One region of the Kribbella sp. NPDC050241 genome, then DNA from elsewhere that is predicted to be linked to it. Evidence: riboswitches for the same ligand, from Rfam matches in the RefSeq annotation. Region 1 holds a riboswitch; the other holds the start of a gene.
The links. A riboswitch is a leader RNA that binds a small molecule or an ion and turns the genes downstream of it on or off. The one in region 1 is predicted to bind cyclic di-AMP.
Positions count from the first base shown of each region.

Region 2: linked by a shared signal. The riboswitch ahead of ACIBG5_RS09680 (NlpC/P60 family protein) and the one ahead of ACIBG5_RS10880 (hypothetical protein) in region 1 are both predicted to bind cyclic di-AMP.

Region 1 covers NZ_JBITJE010000002.1:630,699-638,440, reverse strand. The annotation lists gene ACIBG5_RS10895 (DUF6602 domain-containing protein) at 1-63, shown strand, start outside; gene ACIBG5_RS10890 (SIR2 family protein) at 486-932, opposite strand; gene ACIBG5_RS10885 (2'-deoxycytidine 5'-triphosphate deaminase) at 1,791-3,011, shown strand; gene ACIBG5_RS10880 (hypothetical protein) at 3,533-4,573, opposite strand; cyclic di-AMP (ydaO/yuaA leader) riboswitch at 4,573-4,765, opposite strand; gene ACIBG5_RS10875 (hypothetical protein) at 5,918-6,475, opposite strand; gene ACIBG5_RS10870 (hypothetical protein) at 7,205-7,561, shown strand; gene ACIBG5_RS10865 (SOS response-associated peptidase) at 7,618-7,742, shown strand, end outside.
Region 2 covers NZ_JBITJE010000002.1:368,356-376,097, forward strand. The annotation lists gene ACIBG5_RS09660 (ABC transporter permease) at 1-634, opposite strand, end outside; gene ACIBG5_RS09665 (ABC transporter ATP-binding protein) at 686-1,573, opposite strand; gene ACIBG5_RS09670 (histidine kinase) at 1,717-2,907, shown strand; gene ACIBG5_RS09675 (response regulator) at 2,904-3,560, shown strand; gene ACIBG5_RS09680 (NlpC/P60 family protein) at 3,663-4,520, opposite strand; cyclic di-AMP (ydaO/yuaA leader) riboswitch at 4,520-4,711, opposite strand; gene ACIBG5_RS09685 (threo-3-hydroxy-L-aspartate ammonia-lyase) at 4,984-5,946, opposite strand; gene ACIBG5_RS09690 (YciI family protein) at 6,041-6,403, shown strand; gene ACIBG5_RS09695 (YegP family protein) at 6,466-6,651, opposite strand; gene ACIBG5_RS09700 (GNAT family N-acetyltransferase) at 6,706-7,299, opposite strand; gene ACIBG5_RS09705 (TetR/AcrR family transcriptional regulator) at 7,300-7,742, opposite strand, start outside.

The DNA.
Region 1 (7,742 bases):
GGTCAAGTGGTTCCGGATGACGAGGGCCACGCAAAGCTGGTTATACCGACGCGGGGCAGTTGACAACGGCACGACTCCTTTGCGGAGACCGGCCGAGATGGAGCCGCGGGATGGAATCGAATCGACGTCCTTCTCATTATGAGGAGGAACGACACCGTCTCACCTGGCCTCTACCAGCAACTTTGCTCTTATCCTGTTCGCACCACGACCACATGCCCCGCATGGGTTGACACCACTTCGCACCACGACCGGCACCACGAACGCGCCTTGGCCCGCGAAGGCGGCTTGGCCTACCGACACGGGTCAGGGCGCTGGCTGGATGGCCCGCAAGACCTGAAGCCCGAGGCGGCGGACTAAGATCTGACAACCTGTCTGAACTGGTACCGACGGGTCTTGGAGTGCAGGGAGTTCCGATCGTCCTGAGGAAACACCCCGTCGGTCTACCGGTGAGGATGGGAGCTCATGAGAAGTGGAGTGACCCTTGCCTAGATTTCCTCCGAGCGCGGATTGATGCGGGTCAGAAAGTCGGGAAGCTGATTCCAGCCGTCGAGCCAGACGGTGTTCACATCGAGGGAGCGGAGGTAGCGCTCCTTGATGGAGTTTCGTCTCCCCTGCACCGTGTAGGAGGCTGGCATGTTCATCCCGTGCACGAGCCTCAAGTCATCATGGATAGTGTTGAAGTTCGGGTCGCTGAGGCTGAATTCAACGAAGAGGAAGCCGCCGCCGGCGAGCTCGTTTCGCAGGTTGTCCATCATTGCGCGCCGCTCGGCTCGGGCGCGCGCGTAGTCGGACCCGGTCAGGACGATCGTGTCGGGCTGGCCGATGGCACCGTGCAGCTTCACAAGATGCGCGTCGTCGGTTCGGCGGTGAGCCGTGAACTGGGCCTCGGTGACGCTGACGCGTAAGGTCTCGCCCAGCCTGCCGGTAGGCAAACTCGATCAGCTCGTCGTAGTTGGTGGTGAACAGTCGTCGGAGCCGCATCGCCACGAGGGCTCGGTGGCCAGGAGTGACGTTCACGAAGCCGTGGCGTCCGGCGTCGAACTGACGTTCTAGAAACTCGCGATAGTTCGCTTCGCCAACGGTTTGACGGAACAACTGAGCACAGTCGAGCGGGCGCTCCTCCGCGAAGAACCCCCACAGGGCGCCACGCTCATCCTCCGAAGTCATCCCAGCCAACTCGTCGTACATGCGGCTAACCAGCCATGGCCATGAGGGCAGTGGTAGTCCGTCGTCGTCGACGAGGCGAGGTTGGTCCGGCCACCACGCGCGCTGAGGACGGTCGTAGTCGAACCGCGCACGGCCTTGCAGCCTGGCTGCGCCGAAGGAGAGACCGGCGCCCAGGAACACGAGCAGACGTCCTGGGTCAGCCAAGAGCTCGCGAAGCCGCTCGACCAGACCTGCGTTGGGAAGGATCTTCATACCAAGTCACCCAGCCAGTTTGGCAGTGCAAGCGCCCTGGACCCGCGAGGCTACGGCCCTGCCCCAAGACTTGATGAGAGCCCGCGATGGAATACGGACTGACACACCGCGACGCAGCAGCAGGCCGTTGAGCAGACGGTTACGGGCTGGGAGAAGGGATCTGGGACTCGGCCGGCACGGCAAGTTCCGCGCGGGTCGCATCGTGACCAGCGCTGGAAGCCGTTCCGCGGCAGCCGGTAACCCGCGTGATGTCAGCCTGTTCCACTAGGCGGGCCGGCGGCGCTACCGAGCCTGCATCCTCGCTCCGTCGGGACCATGCTCACGCCGTGTCGCTAGACTCCGACGAACCACGGAGGAGGAGACTGGGCGTCATGGTAGACCTATTCCCGGACAAGGATGGCGTGCTGCCAAATCAGCACCTTGAGAAGGCGATCTCGGAAGGCATCATCAGTGCATCCGACGAGGAGATCCCGGCCGCCAACATCCAGCCCGCGAGCCTCGACCTACGCCTTGGCGATGTGGCGCACCGGATCCAGTGCAGCTTCCTTCCCGGACAACACAAGGTGGAGGATCGACTGCGCGAGTTGGGCAAGTACCAACTTGATCTCACTGACCCGGACGGCGCGGTGCTCGAGGTCGGTCTCCCGTACGTCATCCCGCTCATGGAGCGGCTTCATCTACCGAATCGGATGCGAGCACGAGCGAACCCGAAGAGTTCGACCGGGCGTGCCGATGTGTTCACTCGCGTGATCACAGATCACGGTCCCCGCTTCGATGACATCCGGACGGGCTATGCCGGCCGGCTCTATCTGGAAGTTGTTCCTCTCTCTTTTCCGATCAGAGTTCGACGCGGGCTCACCCTCAACCAACTGCGCCTGTCCGTCGGCGAATCGGCACTCTCCGACACGGACATCCGGAAGGAACACGCTAAGAGTCCGTTGCTGTCTGTCAATGGGAAGCCGGTAGGCCCGACAAAACTGCAGCTGTCCTCAGGTCTGTTCTTGGGCCTGAATCTGCGTGGCCCCAAAGGCAGGGGCGTCGGATGGCGGGCGCGGGGCAGTGCTCCGTTGCTTGACCTGAGCAGATCCGGCGCGTCCGACCCGCACCTGTTCTGGGACAAGGTGACCCGCGAAGAGGGGGACCGCATCGTCTTGCAACCGAACAGTTTTTACCTGCTCATGTCGCACGAGGAAGTCACCATCCCACCTCACTTGGCCGCAGAGATGGCCGCGTATGACCCCACGAGCGGCGAGCTACGGACTCACTACGCAGGGTTCTTCGACCCGGGCTTTGGATACAACGCCGAACAGCGTGCAGCCGGGTCGACCGCTGCGCTGGAAGTCCGCGCCCACGATGTCGCCTTCATGATCGAACATCGGCAACCCGTCTGCAAGCTGACCTTCGAGCGAATGCAAGAGCCGCCGACCATGCTGTACGGCGAAGGCGGCTTGGGATCGAACTACCAAGGACAGACCGAGACGCTCGGCAAGCACTTCAGGATAGAGAGAGGCGAGATCCCGCCTGCCCCCGCTGCGTCGGACCACGGGACCGTTCCGGAGTCTGAACAGCTTGAGTTCGCCGGCGAGGGATGAGTTCTGTGCCGCAACTTCCCGACCCGGACGCTTGCCGGGGACCAGAGGATCTGGGCAAATTTGAGCATGACGAGGCAAACGACATCTTTTACGTATGCGAGTACGACCCGCGGCTAGATGTCTACACCTGGGTGATCAATCCGCCCGTTGAGGACTGAGCCAGGGGCGGTTGGCGCGCGACGCTTGCCGTCGCTGCTCGCGTCGCGTAGATCGTGCAGGAGAGGTCACAGCTCGGCAACGATCACGTTCGGGGATAGCTGACCGAACCCCTGCTCGTTGCGTCTGTGTATATGCACACACCCCACTGGCCTGTTGCTGAGCTGCCTGACATGTAAGTCTGTCTATACCCGACCGAGTGGGGGACAAATCGTGAAGGTCGTCAAGGACACCAGCAGCGTCGAGCGTGCCAAACAAGTAGCCAGGAACCCGACCGACTACTTCGCGCGTGGACGAGCCGAAGTGCAAGCCGAGGCCCGTAGACCTCGGCCCGCAACCAGCAAGGCGCCCCGGAAGGCCGAAGACTAGCCCGTCGGGTAGTCAGAGAACCTTGTGTAGTTCGCACAGACGGCAGCAAAAGCATCCGCGATCACCTGCGCGGTGCGCACATGATCTTCGGTGATCGCCTCGGGGTCGGGGCTGTCGATGGTCACCATGCCGAAAACGTCCCCCTCCTCGCCAGAAACATGAAGCGCGGCGAACGCCTTCCACATCTTCCGCTTGGTCCATGCGTACGGCGCGCCAGCCTCGCCCAGATGCCAGATCCGGGGCTGCTGCCCGTCAAGCGCTCGGAACGCCTCGTCACCGCGGGCCCCGTCGCCCTCCCGCATGACCAGGGCCGGCTTCTTGCGCTCACCGCGCTTGTCGACGGCTCGGAGTAGCCGGTGGGGCGCGCGACCCTCGACCGCCCAGTAGATGACGCGGACATCGGAGACGCTCCCACCGAGGTACTCGACGATGCCCGATTGCATCGTCACCAGAGCCTGCCCGTACAGCTGGGCCGGCCGGCTCTTCTGGTCGTCCGGGAGCGTCATCGGGTCGAGGCCACCGAGGCTGATCAACGTTCCGATGAGAGGCCGCAAGACGACCTTGGAGAGCAACATCTGTTCCTCGAGCTGCTCGTTCTTGCGGGCGATCAGTCGCAGCGCGTCCGCCAGCTCCGCCTGCTGGCGACCGATCTTGCGCTCACGGTCCGCGAGCCGATCCTCTCGATCGGCAAGCTCCTGCTCTTGGTGAGAGATCTCGGCGGCCGAGGTCCGATACTGCACCCACTGCGCGGCCACGTTCAGCACGGCCCCAGCTACCACGGCGGCGAGGCCGAGGTAGGTCAGGAAGGTCTCCCGGGTGGTGTGAACGAACAACACGCCCACATCGCCCTGGGCGCCTGGCGCTCTGACCTGCGTCCACCAGCCGACGCCGGTGAGCACCGCACTTACTCCATTGAGCGCGAACCACCAGAAGGGCAGTAGTGCCCTCCAGGGGCGGCGCGCTAACTGTCCTGCCGGCTGGCTCCCGGCCGGCAGCAACGTGGGCGTCGTCTCCTGACGACGCTCGTTCTTGGGCATGGTTGTCTCCCGACGCCTGTGAAGTTAGCTGTCGGGTTCGGGCTGAGAGTCAATAGCCCGGTCCGCTCCCGCGGACTTCACCCCAGGGTCCCGACCACTCACGGTCGGGACCCAACTTCCTGGGGCCCCCACTCCTGCCATGGTTGTTCGAGGGGAGCGGGTGCGCCTGGCAGGACTCGGCGTTGACACACCTGCGGTTGGACACAAGGTGTCCAGGTAACAGCCGAGATTACACCCATTCCGGACGTACTTGCGCCGGGATACCTCGACGCGCCGGAAATGCAGTCCGGGGTACGCCGGTCGAGCTTGCCCGTGTTGTGTCGTGTTGTGTCGTGTTGTGCCGACGCGCGCCACACAACGAGCGGGGCAGCAGCCCTCTTATCCCTTGCTGGCAAGGGATACCCGCACTCCGCAGAGGACTGTCCGCTGCCGACTGAAGGTACAGAAGGGGAGTCCCCGCGGTGAGCCGCGCCGGAAGAAGCGCCCGAAGTGTGTAGAACTCGGCTGTGTTCCCATTGCGAATATGGATAGCCAATTCAAATAGGGATTTGGAATCGCTACTTAACCGTCCGGATCCGGGTGGAATCCATGCCTGACTGGCCCTCCGGCCATCCCGCAGCGGCAACCGCGGCTTGGTGCGGCGCAGGTCGAAACCGAGCTGGTCGTCCAGCCGCACCGAGTACTCCACCGCGCCGGGGAAACGCTGGAACTGTTGCCGCATCTTCGCACCGGACCGCAGGAACGCCATCGCAGCCGGCGGCAACCATCCGTCCATCGCGTCCAAGTCACGGCGTGCTCGAACTACGGCGAGGGCGGCGCCGCCAGGCGCGGAAGTTGCGCAAAGGTCGCGGCGGGCGAGACTGGAGGGCCAGGAGGCGACGGAAACCCGGGGGGTTGCGCCGCGCCGACCAAGGTCGGCGATGCCTCGGCCGCGGGGCAGCCAGATCATGTTCCGGGTCGGTGACAACCGTGCGCTCGTGGGCTCTTCGGTCTTCCCAGTACGGGTGGTGGTAGCGCTCAGCGGCGCTGAGGCGTCTCCCGCGACGCCGAGTGGTTAGAAGTCCTTCAGACTCGGCCGTGGTGCGGCATGCCACGACGGCATGGCGACGTCTGCGGCTAGCGCAGACGATTCAGCAGAACGGAATGGGCGCCTTCAGTGGACCTGCGCAGCGGGCGCACCTGGACTCCAGCCGGCGGGGCTAGAGCTGATGAACCGGCGCGACAGTCACCCCTCTCGTTTCACACAACACACCCATGGATCGCTGGCCCAGGTCTACCCGTGTTTGAGCGCGACCGTGCGGCCGGCGACTACCAGGTCACCTTCACTGGTGTATAGGCCGGCGATCACGACTTCGGGTCGGCTGATCGGTCCGAGGACTCCCCGACGATGACCTCGCGGGTCTCGCGGTGCTTCACCTTCACCCACGCGTCCTGGCGGCCTCGCGTGTAGCGCGAGGCTGCTCCTTTCACGACGAGCCCTCCCACGCCCATTGCGGCCGGCGGCAGTTCGAACCACTCCGTGGCCTCGTCAAGGTCATCGGTCACTGGGGTCAGCTGAAGCGGCGGCCCCCAGTCCTTGGACAGCTGCTCGAGCCTGCGCCGGCGGACGGTCCAGCGCTGCGTCCGCAGATCGACGCCGCCGACCCCGAGGAGATCGAACGCGGCGTAGGAGGCGGGGAGCTCGGCCGCCGTCGCCCGGGCCTTGGCCGGGCTGGTGACCAGGCGCTGCTGGAGCGCGTCGAAGCTCAAGCGGCCGTCGGCGCCGAGGATCACCGGTTCGCCGTCCAGCACGACACCGGCAGGCAAATGCTGCACCGCGGCGGCGACGATGTCGGGGAAGCGGTCGCTGATGTCGTTGCGGTTGCGGGTCCACAACCGCGCCCGGTCGCTCCCGCGGACGATCGCGACCCGGCCAGTTGACTGAACTCACAACCGGAGTTGACCACGCCTCTGCCGGGGGCGGGCGGGGCAACTTACATCGCGGCCAGCCTGCCCGGCCGTCACCGAACACCAATAACGGCCACAGGGCCTGCGAGCGCCTCAGTCCTTTGTGTCCAGCGGGCGTAGGTTCGCGGCGGCGAACCACGCCTCCACCGACTCCGGCCGGCTGGGGTTCGGCACGTACACAACGCGCGCCTGCCAGTCCCCAGACGCTGTACGGCGCCACTCGAGAATCAGCCCGGGCCAAGGGCCCTGCTCGCGCGCCGTCCGCAGCACCCAACAATGACGCCGCTGCGCGTCGGGAGGCGGCGTCCTGGGGTAGCGCCGATTGGTACCCATTAGCCTAGATTAGAACACATGTTCGATAGCGACAGTTCAGGGCGGTGATGGGTACGGAGACGGCTCAGCCGCCAAACCGAGACTCCCAGATCCGCGATCACCGCCGTGGTGGCTCTCGCGGGACGCGACGCCGAGCAGGTCCTTCGGCCGGCGGTCTCTTGCCGATCCTGGGCAGCGCGAACGGTGAGACGGCATCTACCGCCCGCTGACAACCCTGGGTTAGCGTTCAGTCGCTCCCGGCAAGATCGCTCAGGGAACACTCCGCCCGTCCCGGAAGGATTACCCATGCGCAAGTGGGTCTTAGCTCTGACCTCAGCCATCACTCTGCTCGTTGGTTCCACTCTTAACGCTGTGCCCGCCAATGCGACCGACACCAGTTTCCAGGCCTGTGTCCAGGACTCCTGCGAGGGGACGTGGACGGCCGGATCTATCACCTGGCTCAACCGAACCGCAACGCTGTCGGTCACCATCTTCAAGCCCGAGGGCGTCGACTATTCGGCGACCGCCATCTTCGACGCCTTCGCCGGTACCACGAAGATCGACACCCAGACCCGGACGATGCGAACCTCCGCCGACCGCCAGGAGTTCCCGGCATTCACGATCGGCGACCCGAACCTGGTCGGAGGAATCAACCGCATCCGCGTACAGCTGTGCGAGAACGACACCACGCCGCCGTTCTGCGGAATCCAGCAGAACTTCTGGAGGTAGCTCGGCCACCGCACACACTCACCGGGCGCGAGCTGGCAGCGTGGCAGGCTGGTTGCATGTGTGGTCGCTATGCGTCAACAGCCCGCCGAGCTGACCTGCTCGAACAGTTCCAGATCGACGACGACAAGGCCGACGAACCGAACGGACCCGACTACAACGTCGCGCCGACCAAGCTCGCCCC
Region 2 (7,742 bases), 260 kb from region 1:
GGCCGGCCAGCGACCAGGCGGTCGGGGCGATGAAGTAGACCAGAATCGCGACCGCGGTCTGGGCGATCACCGCACCGAAGGCGGCAGCCATCACCACGTTGAGCGCGCTGGTCAGGTACGCGCCGGCCAGTGCTCCGCCGAGCCCGGCGTACGACGAGCCGTCGCCGCCGACCGCGCCACCGAGCGCTGTACCCGCCAGCGCCAGCAGGTTGGTCACGGTCAGCACCACGATGCTGATGATGATCGCGGACACGAATTTGGCGATCTGCACCCGAACCCTCCGGGGCGACAGCGTGAAGGTGGTCAGCGCTGTGCGCTGGGTCCATTCGCTCGTCATCGCCATCACGCCGATGACCGGCAGCAACAGCATCACGCTGGTGGAGGCCGCACTGAGGAATCCGTCGACGGTGGCTGGGCCCTGCGGCAGGTGGGTCAGTTGCCAGCCGATCGCGATGACGGCCAGCGCCAGGATCGCGCCGATCAGCAACTTGCCGCTGCGGGTGTCCACGGACTTGCGCAGTTCGATGCCGACGAGTTTCAGGAAGGACTGCCCGCGGACGGGCGGAAGACTGGTCGTCGCCTCGGCCCGGTGCTTCGCCGGGGTGGTGGGCGCGACGTCGGTCACGGTGGTCATGGCTATGAGCTCCAAACTCGGTGCTTGATACTGCTCGTTCAGGAGAAGTGGTCAGGCCGCTTCGGCGGCCGGAGTGGTGAGCTGGAAGAACAGGTCCTCCAGGCCGGCGCCGTCGCTCTGGCGCAGTTCGAGCAGGATCTGGCCTGCGGCCGCGGCGGCGCGGCCGACCTGCTCGGCGGTGGCGTCGACGCGCAGCGCGCCGTCGTGCAGCGGCTCCAGCCGCAGACCGGCCGCGGTCAGGGCCTCGTTCAGGCCGATCGGGTCGAGGCCGCGGACGAGCGTGCCGCTGCCGGACAGCAGTTCTTCCAGCGAGCCGTTGGCGACGATCCGGCCGCCGCCGATCACGACCAGCCGGTCGACGGTCGCCTGGACCTCGCCCAGCAGGTGGCTGGACAGGATCACCGTGCCGCCGCGGGACGCGAAGTCCTGGAGCAGTCCACGCATCCACCGGATGCCCTCCGGATCCATCCCGTTGGCCGGCTCGTCCAGGATCAGTACGGCGGGATCGCCCAGCAGCGCACTCGCGATACCGAGCCGCTGCCGCATGCCCAGCGAGTACTGCCCGACCCGGCGCTTGGCGGCGTGACTGAGGCCGACGGCCTCGAGCATCTCGTCCACGCGCGTCTTCGGCACCCCGAGCAGGCTGGCGTTGAGCAGGAGCGTCTCCCGTCCACTCCGGCCCGCGTGCTGCGCGGCGGCGTCCAGCATGACGCCGACGACCCGGCCCGGGTTCGGCAGGTCGGCGTACTTCTTGCCGTTGATGGTCGCGGTGCCTGACGAGGGCGGCGTGAGGCCGGTCAGCATCCGGAGTGTGGTGGACTTGCCGGCGCCGTTCGGGCCGAGGAAGCCGGTGATGCTTCCCGGCTGGACGGTGAAGGACACGTCCTGGACGGCAGTGGTGCTGCCGTACCGCTTGGTCAGGTTCTCGACGGTGATCATGACGTCGAGTCAACCGTCACCGGCCCCCTCGGCACATCGGACGACAGGCTCGACCAACCCCCTACGAAAGTCTCTCGGGGACATCCCCGACCCCCACCTGATGGGGGACGAGACGGCGTACTCCGGGCAACTACGCTGACAGAATGCGACGGTTGCGCCGGTGGTACGCCTGGTGGGTCAGGCATGCCCCGCGCCTGCGCGACTTCCTGTACGTCGGCTTCAGCCTGCTCACGATCGCCCTTCAGGCGGCCTCCGGTGACGGCGGCTGGGACCTCAAGGACTGGTACGTCCTGGGCGCCGGCGTGGTGGCGTCGGCCGCGCTGTTCTGGCGCCGGCGGTTCCCGGCCGTCGTGACCGCGATCGGCGTGCTCGCGATGCTGACGGCGGGTCTCGTCGTCCCGATGGGTCTCGCCTTGCTGACCCTGGCGATCCGCCGCCGCGACCTCGTTCTCGCGATCCTCGGACTGGCCGGGTACGCCGCTTACGTCCTCAACATGTGGAGTGAGGGCGGCGGGTTCTGGGTGTCGGTCTTCAGCGGACCGTTCCTGATCGGAAGCTGGATCGCGGCCGGCGCCTACATCGGCGCCCGCCGGGATCTGATGGTGTCGCTGCGCGATCGTGCCGAGCGCGCCGAGGCGGAGCGCGAGTTGCGCAGTGAGCAGGCGCGGCTGGGCGAGCGGGCCCGAATCGCCCAGGAGATGCACGACGTGCTGGCGCACAAGGTGTCGCTGATCGCCCTGCACGCCGGCGGCCTCGAGGTGAACCCGGCCGTCGGCCCGGACAAGGTCGAGGGGTCGGCCCGGTTGATCCGGGAGACCGCGCGGCAGGCGATGGAGGATCTCCGCGAGGTTCTCGGCGTACTGCGCTCCGACGTCAGCGTCGACGGGGCCGACCTGACTCCGGTGCCGCGGGCCGCGGACCTGGAGCGCCTCGTGATGGCGTCGCGGGATGCGGGCGTGAGTGTGGCGGGCGAGTTCACGCTGCCGGACGACGTACCGGTGTCGATCGGGCGGACGGTCTACCGCGTGGTCCAGGAGTCGCTGACCAACGTGCACAAGCACGCCCGGGGTGCGTCCACCGAGGTCCTCGTGTACGGCGACCGCGGCGACGGCGTGACGGTGAGGGTGACGAACGTGCGGCCGGTGGCTGCTGGTTCACTGCTCCCGGGCGCCGGTGCCGGACTGGTTGGGCTGCGTGAGCGGGTCCAGCTGGCCGGTGGGCGGCTGTCGACGGGACCGACGCCCGAAGGCGGCTGGCGGGTCGAGGGCTGGCTGCCCTGGCCGGACAACCGGGAGAGTGCCGAGCCTGTGCATGTGGACGAAGGGGAACGATGACGCGGCTGCTGATCGTGGACGACGAGGCGCTGGTCCGAGCCGGACTGAAGATGATCCTGGAGTCGGACGACGAGCTCGAGGTGGTCGCCGAGGCCGAGGACGGTGCCGACGCCGCGCGGATGGTGAAGGAGCACCGGCCGGACGTCGTACTGATGGACATCCGGATGCCGCGGCTGGACGGGCTGGCCGCCACCCGCGAGGTCCAGGCGTTGCCGGATCCGCCGAAGATCGTCGTCCTGACGACATTCGACCTGGACGACTATGTGTTCCGGGCGCTGCAGGCCGGGGCGAGCGGGTTCCTGCTGAAGGACACTCCGCCGCGCGAGCTGGTGCAGGCGATCAAGGTGGTGGCGGCCGGGGACGCGATGCTGTCGCCGGCGGTGACCCGGCGGCTGATCGGGCACTTCGCCGCCGACCCCCGGGCGGACCGCCGGCGGGCGGCGAAGGAGCGGATCGCCAAGCTGACCGATCGCGAGCGCGAGGTGCTGGTCGAGGTCGGCCGCGGCCTGCAGAACTCCGACATCGGCAGGACGCTGTTCATGAGCGAGGCGACGGTCAAGGCACACGTGTCGCGGGCGCTGGTGAAGCTGGACGCCACCAACCGGGTCCAGGTCGCGATCCTCGCCTATGAGGCCGGTCTGCTGGACGGATAGAGAAACCGGCCCAGGCCGTCGGAGGGGTGGGGGGAACGACGGCCCGGACCGGTTCCGGGGTCAGCGGCGCCCGTGGGGGGAGGAGACGCTGACGGGTCGGACTCAGACGCGGCCGAAGGCCACCTTGCTGGTCCAGATCTTCGCCTTCGCGACCGGGCGGCCCGGCCTCGAGGCGTGCCACAGCATGTTTCTGCCGGCGTAGATGCCGACGTGGTACACGCGGCCGCCACTGCTCTTGAAGAAGACGAGGTCACCCGGCTTCGCGGACTTGCGGCTGATGTGCTTTGTCGCCCTGTACTGCGCTCGCGACGTACGCGGCAGCTTCTTGCCGGCCTTCTTGTAGACGTAGCCGGTGTAGCCGGAGCAGTCGAAGCCGCGCGGGGTCGTGCCGCCGTAGCGGTACGGCCTGCCCTTCAGCTTCGCGGCCTCCCTGAGCACCCTGGCCCGGAAGGTCGACGCGGCGGGCTTGCCGTACGGACCGTAGAGGATCCCGCGCTTCGCGGCCCAGGTGAGCCGGCCCCAGGTCTTCGGATCCGTGTACCCGGTCGCGCGAATGCCCCAGGAGCGCTGGAACTTGATCAGCACCCGGTAGGTGCTGGTGCCGAAGTAGCCGTCCGGCCCGAGGTGCAGGGCACGCTGCACGTACGAGACCGTCTTGCCCTTGTCCCCGCGCCGGAGGTACGGGTGGCTGTTGATCGGTGCGTTGCCGCGGATCTGGGCCGGGGTCAGGGCGGTGGTGGCCGCCGAAGCGGGCGCCGGGCTGGTGGTGACGCTGATCGCGGCTCCACCGCCGACAGCAAGGCCAACCGACAGGACTGCGGCAGCCGCCCCCCGGGGTGCGCCGGACTTGGTGTTCTTGCGGTGTTTGGCGACGGTCCGGCCGATCGGCCGGACGGTACTGGCCTCGCTGGGCTGGCTGACGGCGCGCCAAAGCGACGTCCGCCGGGCAGTGACGGGCATGGTTGTCTCCCGACGCCTGTGAAGTTAGCTGTCGGGTTCGGGCTGGGATTCATCGCCCGGTCCGCTCCCGCGGACTTCACCCCAGGGTTCCGACCACTCACGGTCGAGACCCAACCTCCTGGGTCCCCCACCTCTGCCATGGTTCTTCGAGGGGAGCACATGTGCCTGGCAGAGCTCGGCGTTCACACATGTGCGGTCCGTGTTGTTTACCGAACCGCCGACGACTGTATAACAGAACGATCACGACGCAAACCCTCAGATCCACAGGGACCCTCTGGAAAGGCCCTCAACGGCTCCCTGACGGATCAGGGAGTTGGGGTGAACACAAGGTGTCCTGAGCGTGTCTGAGCGAGGCTCAGACGGCGAATCAGCGGCTCGGTGTGACTCCAGTCACATTTCATTTGTGGCTCTCTGTGACAACGGGCACAACGAGTGCGCAGGGCAGCCTAAGGTGCCTGAGAATTCAGCTATTTCCGAGCAGCTCGCGGAACCGGTCCAGCCCCACGTTCCCGCCGGACAGCACCACCCCGACGCGCTCCGGCAGACCCTGGATCCGCCCGGCCAGCAGTGCCGCCAGCGCGCTGGCCCCGCTCGGCTCCAGAACGATCTTCAGTCGCTCGAACGCGAACGCCATCGCGGCCACGATCTCGTCGTCACTGACCAGTTCGAAGCTGTCCACCAGCCGCCGGTTCACCGCGAACGTCAGCTCGCCGGGTGACGAGATCGCCTGCCCGTCCGCGATCGTCCGCGGTACGTCGATCTCCACCCGCTCGCCCGCGGCCAACGACCGGGCGTGGTCGTCGCCGGCCTCCGGCTCGACGCCGATCATCCGGATTCCCGGCGACAGCAGCGTCGCCGCGGTCGCGCAGCCGGCCATCAACCCACCGCCGCCGACCGGGACCAGGAGCGCGCCGAGCCGGCCGACCTCCTCGATCAGCTCGAGCGCAACCGTCCCCTGCCCCGCCATCACGTCGTAGTGGTCGTACGGCGGAATCAGCGTGAGCCCACGTTCGGTGGCCAACTCCTTGGCCAGGGCGGCCCGGTCCTGCGTGTACCGGTCGTACGTGACGACCTCAGCGCCGTACCCACGGGTGGCCGCGAGCTTCGTCGGGGGAGCGTCCTCGGGCATCAGGATCACCGCGACCGTCCCCGCGATCCGGGCCGCGAGGGCAACGGCCTGCGCATGATTCCCCGACGAGTACGCCGCCACGCCGTGCTGGAGCTGGTCGGCGGACAACCGGCTCACCGCGTTGTAGGCGCCGCGGAACTTGAACGCGCCGATCCGCTGGAAGTTCTCCGCCTTGAGGAAGACGTGGGCTCCGACCCGCTCGTCCAGAGTCCTCGAGGTGAGGACCGGCGTACGGTGGGCGACCCCGGCGATGCGCTCGGCGGCGGCCCGGACATCTGTGAGACTCAGCTCGGCCATGGGGCGAGGCTATCGCGATGTCAAGATCGCCCGGGCGGCTCCGTACTCATCGTCGAGAGGCCCCCGCACCGGGGGCTGTGGTGAAGGAGAGATCGTGAAGTACCTACTGATCATGAACATCAACCCCGACGTTCTCGCCGCGCTGAGTGAGGAGGAGCAGCAGGCGATCGGCGCCGGTCACCAGAAGGTGATGGCGACCATGAAGGAGTCGGGCGAGTTCCACAGCACCGTTGCGCTGGCCGAGCCGGCCAAGTCCACGGTGGTCAAGGTCCGCGACGGCGTACCGGCGGTGACGGACGGGCCGTTCGTGGAGGCGAAGGAGTTCCTCGGCGGCTACTACCTGATCGACGTGGCGTCGGCGGAGCGGGCCCAGGAGCTGGCGGCGATGATCCCGGACGCCGCGATCGAGGGCCTCGGTATCGAGATCCGGCCGGTGGTCTTCGAGGAAGGTCTCTGACCGTTGCCGACAGCAAAGGGGTTCTCCACAGGTTGTGGAGAACCCCTTGTTTTCTGTGGGTTTCAGTCCGTCTGGTCGTCGATCTTCGCCTCGGGGGCGCTCTTCTGGATCGACTCGATCCCGTTCAGCGCCGCGGCCTTGCTCGAGTAGCTCTCGCTGCTGGTCGCGATCACCTCGCCGTTGCCGGCCTTCAGCCGGAACCGGAACTCGCCCGACTTGTCCTTGTAGAGCTCGAACTTCCCCGCCATCGGTCTACCTCCGTGAGGATTGTTGTCACTGTCCGTGTCGGGAGCGTAGCGCCGTCAGCCCGCCGGAACCTCGCGCACCACGCCGGGCGGGCCGGACCAGCCCGGCCACGGACCGGGCGACGGGCCGTCGCCGTCCGGGCGCTCCTCTTCGACTGTCTTGTACGGCTTCAGCCCGCGCGCCTGGTAGTTGGCCAGCGCGGCCGGACCGTCGAGCGTGTTCGTGTTCACCCAGACGCGGGTGATCGGATCGACGCTCTCGTGCCGCTCGTGCAAGGTCCACGCGTTCCGCAGACCGACCGTCAGCAGGTGGCCGCCGAGCCCACGGCCGATGAATCCGGGCAGCAGTCCGAAGTTCTCGATCTCGACCTCGCTGCCGGCCCCGCGCATCGCGACGTACCCGGCCGGAATGCCGCCGGCCCACGGGACGTAGGTCTCGAAACCGGAGCGGCTCAGCCAGTCGACCCACTGGTCCCAGTTCCAGCCGAGCTTGCCGAACCAGTGCCAGTGGCCGCCGACGGCGGTGTAAAGGTACCGCCCGAACTCCGGTGAGACCTCCTCGACCCGGCGGATCTCCACCGGCTGCTTGCGGGCCGGAACCAGCTCGTCCGGGCTGTGCTGCTGCAGGTAGGTGATGACGCTGAGTGCCAACTACTGCTCCTTCTTCAGTACGCCGCAGATGCCCGCGACCACGAGTTCGATCCCCAGGGCGTAGTAGCGGTCGGTGGAGGTCGGGCAGATCAGGGTGTCCGCGGCAGCCGTGATCAGCGGGTACTTCCGCGGCGACAGGCCAGCCAGGGCGGCACGCTTCATCCGTAGGGAATCCTCGCGCGCGACCGGGTCAGTCACCTCGCGGGTGATCGGGTCCGTGGTCACCAGGGAGATCAGCGAGCAGACGGACTGCCGGCCGACCTCGGCCGCGTCGTCGATCGAGAATCCGCCCTCGGTGAGCAGTTCCATGATCCGCTCGGACATCGCCAGTCCCGCCTCGGACACCAGGATCCGGGTCAGCGTGAGGTCCGCCAGCTTCGGGTGCGCACGGAGCGCCGTCACGAACTCCGTCAGCGCCTCGGTCAGCTGCTCGTCCCAGCGCG